DNA from 3 places in the Kitasatospora sp. NPDC097691 genome. Region 3 is predicted to be linked to each of the others. Evidence: riboswitches for the same ligand, from Rfam matches in the RefSeq annotation. Region 3 holds a riboswitch; each other region holds the start of a gene.
The links. A riboswitch is a leader RNA that binds a small molecule or an ion and turns the genes downstream of it on or off. The one in region 3 is predicted to bind cobalamin.
Positions count from the first base shown of each region.

Region 1: another riboswitch for cobalamin. It lies ahead of ABTY56_RS00355 (CoA-acylating methylmalonate-semialdehyde dehydrogenase); the one in region 3 lies ahead of nicT (Nickel transporter NicT).
Region 2: another riboswitch for cobalamin. It lies ahead of ABTY56_RS10675 (ribonucleoside-diphosphate reductase subunit alpha); the one in region 3 lies ahead of nicT (Nickel transporter NicT).

Region 1 covers NZ_JBEORY010000001.1:85,319-88,586, reverse strand. The annotation lists gene ABTY56_RS00365 (hypothetical protein) at 1-279, shown strand, start outside; gene ABTY56_RS00360 (class I SAM-dependent methyltransferase) at 287-1,066, shown strand; cobalamin riboswitch at 1,282-1,454, shown strand; gene ABTY56_RS00355 (CoA-acylating methylmalonate-semialdehyde dehydrogenase) at 1,679-3,178, shown strand; gene ABTY56_RS00350 (acyl-CoA dehydrogenase family protein) at 3,184-3,268, shown strand, end outside.
Region 2 covers NZ_JBEORY010000011.1:52,389-55,656, reverse strand. The annotation lists gene ABTY56_RS10675 (ribonucleoside-diphosphate reductase subunit alpha) at 1-1,659, opposite strand, end outside; cobalamin riboswitch at 1,850-1,981, opposite strand; gene ABTY56_RS10670 (glycosyltransferase family 39 protein) at 2,055-3,268, opposite strand, start outside.
Region 3 covers NZ_JBEORY010000019.1:117,276-120,543, forward strand. The annotation lists gene ABTY56_RS16395 (EamA family transporter) at 1-300, shown strand, start outside; gene nicT (Nickel transporter NicT) at 490-1,605, opposite strand; cobalamin riboswitch at 1,638-1,853, opposite strand; gene ABTY56_RS16405 (ArsR/SmtB family transcription factor) at 1,935-2,318, shown strand; gene ABTY56_RS16410 (CDP-glycerol glycerophosphotransferase family protein) at 2,373-3,268, shown strand, end outside.

The DNA of each region.
Region 1 (3,268 bases), on a different contig from region 3:
GGCCTGGAGCTGGTCTTCGCCGATCCGCTGTACGTCCGCTGCCCGGCGGCTTTCCAGGACCCGGTGTTCCGGGTGCCCACGTGCGAGGAGCGGCAGGCGGTCGAGCGGCAGTGCGGCGAGTCGCCGGGTGTGCTGGTGGCCTTCGAGGCGGACGGCGGCGGCACGGAGCCGGTGACCGGGGTGATCGCCGCCGGGAGTCTGCGGATGCGGTTTGAGCTGGTGCTTCGGTACGCGCCCGGCGCGGAATCCGGTGGCTGTGCGGAGCCCACGCCGGGATGATGCGTGCATGCGCACCTTCGAAGAGCTGATCGCCGAGGCCGAGACCGTGTCCGTGGACGGCTGGGACTTCTCCTGGCTGGACGGCCGCGCCACCGAGGAGCGCCCTTCCTGGGGCTACCAGCGGCTGCTGTCCGAGCGGCTGGGCACGACGGTGGCGGCCCTGGACATCCAGACCGGCGGTGGCGAGGTGCTGGCCGGTGCCCTGCGGCTCGCCGAGCCGAAGGGATGGCTCCCGCCGGTCCTCGCCGCGACCGAGTCCTGGCCACCGAACATCGCCCGCGCCACGCGGCTCCTGCACCCGCTGGGCGCGGTGGTGGTCGCGGACCAGGACGAGCCCCCGCTGCCGTTCGCCGACGAAGCCTTCGACCTGGTCACCAGCCGGCACCCGGTGCGGGCCTGGTGGACGGAGATCGCCCGGGTGCTGCGGCCCGGGGGCAGCTACTTCGCCCAGCACGTGGGCCCGGCGTCCGTCTTCGAGCTGGTCGAGTACTTCCTCGGGCCGCAGCCGGAGGCGCGCGAGGGCCGTCGTCCCGAGGTCGAGAGCGAGGAGGCCCGCGCCGCCGGGCTGGAGGTGGTCGATCTGCGCTCCGAGCGGCTGCGGATGGAGTTCCGCGACATCGGTGCGGTGGTGTACTTCCTGCGCAAGGTGATCTGGATGGTCCCGGGCTTCACCGTCGACGCCTACCGGGACCGGCTGCGCGAGCTGGACGCCCGGATCCGCTCCGAGGGCCCGTTCGTGGCGCACTCGGCGCGCTTCCTGATCGAGGCGCGCAAGGAGATCGACTGATCCGGCGTCCGCCCTGTGCAGATACGGAAGAGTTGAGGGAGTCCGGAAGGTCCGGCCGGCGGTCCCCGCCGGTGCGGGCACCGTTTCATCCGGGAGACGGCTCGGAATCACCTCTCCGGGGCATTCGCACGACCCGCGTGGCGTTCGGCCCAGTGGGATACCGATGACGCGACGCGTGCTCGGACCCCTGGACTTACTAGGACGTCCAACTATATGGTCGATGGCAGGTCCGCGGTGTCAGGGAAGCCGGTGTGAGTCCGGCACGGTCCCGCCACTGTGACCGGGGAGTTCGTCCTCGCAGGAGACGGCCACTGGCAGCCAGCCGGGAAGGCCCGGGGGCGTGCGTCGATCCGGGAGTCAGGATACCGGCCGCGGGTGATCCGTGTTTTCCACGAGGATGGAGACGACACGCATGACTCCGGGCTGCTCCCGTTCCGCTGCTCCTGGCTGTCCTGTGCCGACGACTGCCGGGGCTCAGGCTCACCTGCTCTGACGGTTCGTCATGCCACCGCCACCGCCACCGTGACGCCGCGGGGCCGCGCCACCGTGCGCCCGCCCGTCGGCGGCGGCCTCCACTCCTCCTCTCCCCGATCCTGTCGAGAGAAGGAACCGATGGTCCGTGAACTGACCCACTTCGTCGGCGGCAAGCCCGTCGCCGGCACCTCTGGCCGCTTCGGCGACGTGTACGACCCCAACACCGGCCGGGTGCAGGCCCGGGTGCCGCTGGCGAGCCGTGCCGAGGCCGAGGCGGTGATCGCCGACGCCGCGCAGGCCCAGCCCGCGTGGGCGGCCCGGAATCCGCAACGCCGCGCCCGGGTGCTGCTGCGCTTCCTGCAGCTGGTCGAGCAGGAGAAGGAGGAGCTGGCCCGGCTGCTCTCCGCCGAGCACGGCAAGACCGTCGCCGACGCCCACGGCGACCTCCAACGCGGCCTGGAGGTCGTGGAGTTCGCCGCCGGCATCCCGCACCTGCTGAAGGGCGAGTTCAGCGACAACGCCGGCACCGGCATCGACGTGTACTCGATGCGCCAGCCGCTCGGCGTCGTCGCCGGCATCACCCCGTTCAACTTCCCCGCGATGATCCCGCTCTGGAAGGCCGCGCCCGCGCTGGCCTGCGGCAACGCCTTCGTCCTCAAGCCCTCCGAGCGGGACCCCTCGGTGCCGCTGCGGCTGGCCGAGCTGTTCCTGGAGGCCGGGCTGCCGCCGGGCGTGCTCAACGTGGTCAACGGCGACAAGGAGGCGGTGGACACCCTGCTGGAGGACCCGCGGGTGCAGGCGCTCGGCTTCGTCGGGTCCACGCCGATCGCGCAGTACGTGTACGCCACGGCCGCCGCGCACGGGAAGCGCGCGCAGTGCTTCGGCGGGGCGAAGAACCACATGATCGTGATGCCGGACGCCGACCTCGACCAGGCGGCCGACGCGCTGGTCGGCGCCGGGTACGGCTCGGCCGGCGAGCGCTGCATGGCGATCTCGGTGGCCGTCCCGGTGGGGGAGGAGACCGCGGACGCCCTGGTGGCGAAGCTGGTCGAGCGGATCGCCGCGCTCAAGGTCGGCCGCTCGGACGACCCTTCGGCCGACTTCGGCCCGCTGGTGGGCCGCGACGCCCTGGAACGCGTCCGCGGCTACCTGGACATCGGGGTCGAGGAGGGCGCCGAACTCGTCGTCGACGGCAGGGACTTCCGCCTGGAGGGGCACGAGGACGGCTACTTCCTCGGCGCCTCGCTGTTCGACCGGGTGACGCCGGACATGCGGATCCACCGGGAGGAGATCTTCGGCCCGGTGCTGACCGTCGTCCGCGCCGCCGACTACGAGGAGGCGCTGCGCCTGCCCAGCGAGCACGAGTCCGGCAACGGCGTCGCCATCTACACCCGGGACGGCGACACCGCCCGGGACTTCGCCCGCCGGGTGAACACCGGCATGGTCGGTGTCAACGTGCCCATCCCGGTGCCGATCGCCTACCACACCTTCGGCGGCTGGAAGCGCTCCGGTTTCGGCGACCTCAACCAGCACGGGCCGGACTCCGTCCGCTTCTACACCCGCACCCGCACCGTCACCTCGCGCTGGCCCTCCGGGGTCAAGGAGGGCGCGAGCTTCACCATGCCGACGATGGGGTGAACGCCGTGCACACGCACCTGACCGACGATCAACTCGCGATCGTCGACACGACCCGGGCCTTCGCCCGCGAACACCTCGCGCCGAACGCCG
Region 2 (3,268 bases), on a different contig from region 3:
GCGCTCGTACGCGGTGAGCATGATGCGCTCGGCGATGAGCGTGGACAGCCGCGCGGCCTCGGCGGAGTCGAAGTCGAGCCGCAGCTTGAAGAAGACGTCCTGCAGGCCCATCACGCCGAGGCCGACCGGGCGCCAGCGGGAGTTGGACGTCCCGGCCTCGGTGGTCGGGTAGAAGTTGATGTCCACCACGCGGTCGAGGAAGGTGACGGCGGTGCGGACGGTGGCGTCGAGGCGCTCCCAGTCCATCGCACCCAGCAGGTCGTCGGCCGAGGCGCCCGCGGCCACGTGCGCACCGAGGTTGACCGACCCCAGGTTGCAGACGGCGGTCTCGGAGTCGTCCGTGACCTCCAGGATCTCGGTGCACAGGTTGGAGGAGTGCACCGTGCGGCCCGGCAGCGCGGTCTGGTTGGCGGCGCGGTTGGAGGCGTCCTTGAAGGTCATCCAGCCGTTGCCGGTCTGCGCCAGGGTGCGCATCATGCGGGCGTAGAGGGTCTGCGCGGGGATGGTGCGGACGGCCTTGCCGGCCTGCTCGGCCTTGCGGTAGGCCTCGTCGAACTCCTCGCCCCACAGGTCGACCAGCTCGGGCACGTCGGCCGGGGAGAACAGCGACCAGTCCTGGTTGGCGTTGACCCGGCGCATGAACTCGTCCGGGATCCAGTGCGCCAGGTTGAGGTTGTGGGTGCGGCGGGCTTCCTCGCCGGTGTTGTCGCGGAGCTCCAGGAACTCCTCGATGTCGGCGTGCCAGGTCTCCAGGTAGACGCACGCGGCGCCCTTGCGGCGGCCGCCCTGGTTGACGGCGGCGACCGAGGAGTCGAGGGTGCGCAGGAACGGCACGATGCCGTTGGACTTGCCGTTGGTGCCGCGGATCAGGCTGCCGCGCGAGCGGATGCGCGAGTAGGACAGGCCGATGCCGCCGGCGTGCTTGGACAGGCGGGCGATCTGCGCGTAGCGGTTGTAGATCGAGTCCAGGTTGTCCAGCGGGGAGTCGAGCAGGTAGCAGCTCGACATCTGCGGGTGGCGGGTGCCGGAGTTGAAGAGCGTCGGCGAGGAGGTGAGGTACTCCAGGCGGCTCATCAGGCCGTACAGCTCGGCCACCTCGCGCACCGACTGCTCGTTGTCGCCGACCGCCAGGCCACAGGCGACGCGGAGCAGGAAGTGCTGCGGGGTCTCGACCACCTTGCGGGTGATCGGGTGGCGCAGCAGGTAGCGGGACTGCACGGTGCGCAGGCCGAAGTACTCGAAGCGGTCGTCGCCCGCGGCGTCGATCAGGGCGTCCAGCGCGGCGGCGTGCTTGGCGACGAAGTCCGCGGTGGTGTCGCCGATCAGGCCCTCGGCGTGGCCGACGGCGATCGAGGCGGAGAAGGACGTGGCGCCCTGGCTGTTCGCCTCGTCGACGATCTCCAGCGCCAGCAGGCGGGCGGCGAGCTTCGAGTACTGGGGGTCCTCGGCGATCATCGACGCGGCGGCGTCCACGGCCAGCCCGCGCAGCTCGGCGAAGTCCGAGCCGGCGTGGCGGCCGCGCAGCGCGGCGGCGGCGACATGGCCGGGGTCGACCTCGGGGAGGTCGACACTGCGGTCGGTGAGCAGCCGCAGCAGGGCGCCGCCGGGATCGGAGACCGTCCGGTCGGTGAAGGCGGTACCGGAGCCCTGGGCGGGCAGGGTGGCTGAGGCAGCGGTGGTCAAGGCGCTCTCTCCTGGCGGCGATCGGCGGCGGTGATCGGGGCCTCGGGCCGGTCGGGGCAGGGGAGCACGGCACGAACGCAAACGGCGTCGCGCGACGGTGTCTCCCCGGCCCGCCCGCGAGGCCCGGAGGTGTGGTTCTGGTGCTGGCGCGGCCTCTGCGGGAGGGCCGTGGCGCACGCCGCCGGCAGGTACTCGGACTCGCGGGGACAGCTGCTCCAGCCGCCCGCACACCGCTGCGGGGCAGTCCCGGATTCGCACCGGGTTCCCCTGCATCGACAGCAGGAGTGAGCATACATGTAGTGCCGCCGCCCTGCGGCGGCACCATATGTTGTGGCTGTCGTGTCGCGGGTGTGGGCGGGCCCTCCGGCCCGTCAGTGCTTGAGATAGACCTTGTACGTGCTCGAATCGCCGGTCGGCGAGGTGAATTGCGCCACCAGTCGGTACTGCCCGCCGGCTGCCAGCGCGGCGCTCAGGGCCCGGTCGGTGGCCCGTGGCGCGGTGCTGTCGAGGACGACCATGGTGAACCAGCCGTCGCGGATCGCGGCGACGCTCCCGTCGTCCCCGTGGTGCTGCACCCCGGCCGCGTCGCGGTACTCCGTGCCGGTGCGCGCGGAGACCCACTGCTCGGGCTCGCTGACCGCGCCGAGGTAGTACTCGGCCAGTCCGTCGACCTCGGTCAGGTAGCGCCCCTGGGGCACCGTGTGGACCCGCAGGACGGCCAGCAGGCGGCCGGAGTCGGGCCCGTTCTGGTAGCGCAGGGCGGACTGCTCCAGGCCGAGGGCGAGCACCGCGACCCAGACCAGGATGCCGAGCTGGGGGTGGCGGAAGTGGGCGCCGACCAGCCGGGTCAGGCCGACCCCGGCGAGCGGGGCGGCCAGCAGCATGCCGTAGCCGAGGTGGCGGAACAGCGCGCCGGAGGTGCCGGTCCACAGGTGGGCGGCCGGGACGAGCAGGGCGGTGGCGGTCAGCACGGTGCCGAGCAGGGCGCGGTGGCCGCGCGTGGTGGGAACGGTGTTCCGCTCGGGCGCGTCGTGCTCGTTCATCTGCTCGCGGCGGGCGTAGGCGATCGTGCCGGCCACCGCGAGGACGGTGAACAGGCCGCTCCACTGGACGGTGGAGAGCAGGATGGCGCGGGCCGAGCCGGGGGCGTTGCCGTGCGAGGGCGACCACCCGGCGACCTTGCCCAGCGTGCCGTACGGGAGCAGCAGGACGACGGTGCCGACGGCCGACAGCAGCGCGCGCAGGGCGGCCGGGCCCCACCGGCGGTGCGGACGGGCGGTGGCCAGCGCGAGGCCGACCAGGGCGGGCACGGCGAAGGCCGCGGAGTACGCGACGGCGCAGGCGAGCGCGGCGGCCGGGGCGGCGGTCAGGACCAGTGCCGGATGTCGCCGGGCGGTGAACACCGTGGCCCAGGCCGCGAGGGCGACCAGCAGCACGGCGAGGGACTCGGGGGCGGCGTAGAAGCCGACCACGACGGTGGACTGCAGGACGGCGTAGACGGCTATCGCGCAGATCGCGACCCGCTCGTTGAACAGCCGCCGGGTCAGCGAGTACAGCAGCACGGTGGTGAGCAGCGCGAAGCCGA
Region 3 (3,268 bases):
GGCGGCGCCACCCTGCTGGCCGGCCTGCGTCGCTCCGGGGGTACGGCCGGCCTGCTGCCCGGACTGCGGGCCCGGCTGCCGCTGCTCACCGCGGTCGGGCTGGCCGACGTCATCGCCAACGCCGTCTTCGCGATGGCCTCGCACCGCGGCTCGGCCACCGTGGCCGCCGTCCTGTCCTCGCTCTACCCCGTGGTCACCGCGTTGATGGCCCGCGGGGTGTTCAAGGAGCGGCTGCGCCCGGTCCAGGTGGTCGGCGCCGGGCTCGCCGTCGCGGGCACCCTGCTGCTCGCGGCCGCATGAGAGTCGCTCATGACGCTGCCCCATGAGCCGTGCTCATGGGGCAGCGTCATGAGCCGGCCTCATGGCCCGAGGACATGAGCCGACCTCATGGGTGCCCCCCATGAGTCACGCTCATGCCGCACCCCCATGAGAGGCACTCATACCCCCGGCTCAGGACCCTTCAGGACCCTTCAGGACCTCTCGGCACCCTCAGGACCCCTCGGGCGCCCAGCGCTTCTCGACCCGGGCGAGCTTCCAGTACCCGATCGCCACCGCCCAGACCACCACGAACAGCCCGGCGATCGCGTAGCCGACGTTGTCCAGCGAGATGCCCGCGATCCAGCCGCTCACCGGGTCGGTCAGGTCGAGTTTCTCGTGCAGCACACCGACCAGCTCGATGGTGCCGATGATGAAGGCCACCGCGATCGACAGCCCCGTGATGGTCAGGTTGTAGTACACCTTGCGCACCGGGTTGGCGAAGGCCCACTGGTACGCGAAGTTCATGAACGTCCCGTCCAGGGTGTCGAACAGGCTCATCCCGGCCGCGAACAGCAGCGGCAGGCAGACGATCGCGTACCAGGGCAGCCCGGAGGCCGCACCCGAGCCGGCCATCACCATCAGGGTGACCTCGGTCGCGGTGTCGAAGCCCAGGCCCAGCACCATGCCGACCGGGAACATCTGCCCGGGCCGGGTGATCGACCGGGTGGCCCGGTTCAGCACCCGGGCCATGAAGCCGCGCGAGTCGAGGTGCGCCTCCAGCTCCGCCTCGTCGTACTGCCCGGCCCGCATCGCCCGGAACACCTTGAGGATCCCGAGCAGCGCCGCCAGGTTGAGCGCCCCGATCAGGTACAGGAACGCGCCGGAGGCCGTCGTCCCGACCATCCCGAGCCACTGGTGGGTGGTCGACTCGTCGTCCATCAGCGTGTTCGCCAGCTGCGCGCCGCCCGCCACCAGGGCGGCCATGACGACCACCATCGAGGAGTGCCCGAGGGCGAACCAGAAGCCCACCGAGACCGGCCGCTTGCCGTCCGCCATCAGCTTGCGGGTGGTGTTGTCGATCACCGCGATGTGGTCGGCGTCGAAGGCGTGCCGCATCCCGAGGGTGTACGCGGTGATCCCCAGGCCCACCCCGAAGACCTGGGTACCGACCGCGTACCGCTCGGGTGCCACCAGGAAGACGAGCGTCCCGAAGGCCACCACGTGCATGGCCAGGATCACGCCCATCAGCCCGGCCGTACGGACGGTGTCCTCGCGCCTCCACCGGAAGGTGGGCAACACGGAGGGCGCCGCCCCGGCGTCCGTGGCGGCGGTTTCGGGCAGGGTCATCTGCGGATCACGCTCCAGCACCTCGTGGAATCACTTCGTGAGATGCCGCGGCCGGTCTCCTGGCTTACGGGACACGCCCGTACCCGCCTTCCCGGGCACGCGAGGCGCCCAGTGACGTCGTGGGTACGGACGGCGCTCCCCCGCGGACGGGGGAACGGCCCGATCACAGTGGCGAGGGCCGCTCCGGACTCCGGACCCCTGAGGATCCGTCACCGGTCTTCCCGAGCACCACGGCGGGCTACACGGTAGGGCCAGGCCCCGACCCATGCAAGGCTGCGCACCTGCGCAGGTGTCCAGGATCACAGCTGCCTGCCTGCAAGAATGTCCGCATGCATCTCGTACCGACCGACCGCGCGGGCCACCGCACCATCGACGGACACCGGGTCTGCGAGGCCATCGCCGCGATCGGTGACGCCGCGCACGTCCGGTCCTGGGCCGAGCGGTTCTCGCTGCTCGCCGACCCTGGGCGACTCGCCCTGCTGCTCGCCCTCCACCGGGCCGGTCCGCTCGCCGTCACCGACCTCGCGGTCGCCACCGGCATGCGCGACCCCGCCGTCTCCCAGGCCCTGCGGCTGCTCCGCACGGCCGGCGTGGTCACCGGCGACAAGGACGGACGCGTCGTGCGCTACCGGCTCGTCGACCAGGACATGCGCCCCCTCCTCGACGAGTGCGCCGCCGCCGAGCACCACGAGCCCACCGCCGCGGCAGGCTGACCGACACTCGGGAAACACGGCCACGGCGGCACCCCGGATGAGTACGATCATGGTGTGCCGTCCCACCCCCACGCCTGGCCCGCCGACCGCTGGAACACCCGACCGGTCAAGGCCCGCGTGCTGGCGGTCGCCCGCACCCTCACGTCGGCCACCCGGGTCCTGGACGTCCTCACCCTGCTGGACCCGGAGGGCGTCGAGCGGTACTTCACCGTCAACCCCGGTTCCGCCTTCGCCGATCGCGCCCTGGACGAGTACCTGCGCGGCCTGCCCGGCTTCACCCTGCTGGACTGGGAGGACGCCGTCCGGCACCGCTTCGACCTGGCCGTCGCCTGCGCCGTGCACTCCTCCATGCACCGCCTGGACGCCCGGCTCGTGGTGCTCCCGCACGGCGCCGGCTACAACCGCCTGGTGACCGAGTCCACCGGCGACACGGTCAGCGCCGCTGGCCTCTCCCGCAACGAACTCACCCACCGCGGGCAGGTGTTCGTGGACGTCCTCGGCCTCTCCCACCCCGAGCAGCTGGACCGCCTGCGGGCCTCCTGCCCCGAGGCACTGGACGTCGCCCGGGTCGTCGGCGACCCGTGCTTCGACCGGATGCTGCGCAGCCTGCGCTCCCGCGACGCCTACCGCGCCGCGCTCGGCGCCGTCGACGGCCGACGGCTCGTCGTCGTCAACTCCACCTGGAGCGAGCACTCGTTATTCGGCCGCCGCCCCGACCTGCCCCAGCGCCTGGTCCGCCGGCTGCCCGCCGACGAGTACACCGTCGCCGTCGTCCTGCACCCCAACATCTGGAGCCGGCACGACCCCGAGGCCCTGCTCGGCGCAGCCCGCCGGATGGGCCTTCGCCTGGTCCCGCCGCACCAGGGCTGGCAGGCCGCCCTGGTCGCCGCCGACTGCCTGATCGGCGACCACGGCTCGGTCTCCGTCTACGGCGCCGCCCTGGAGCGGCC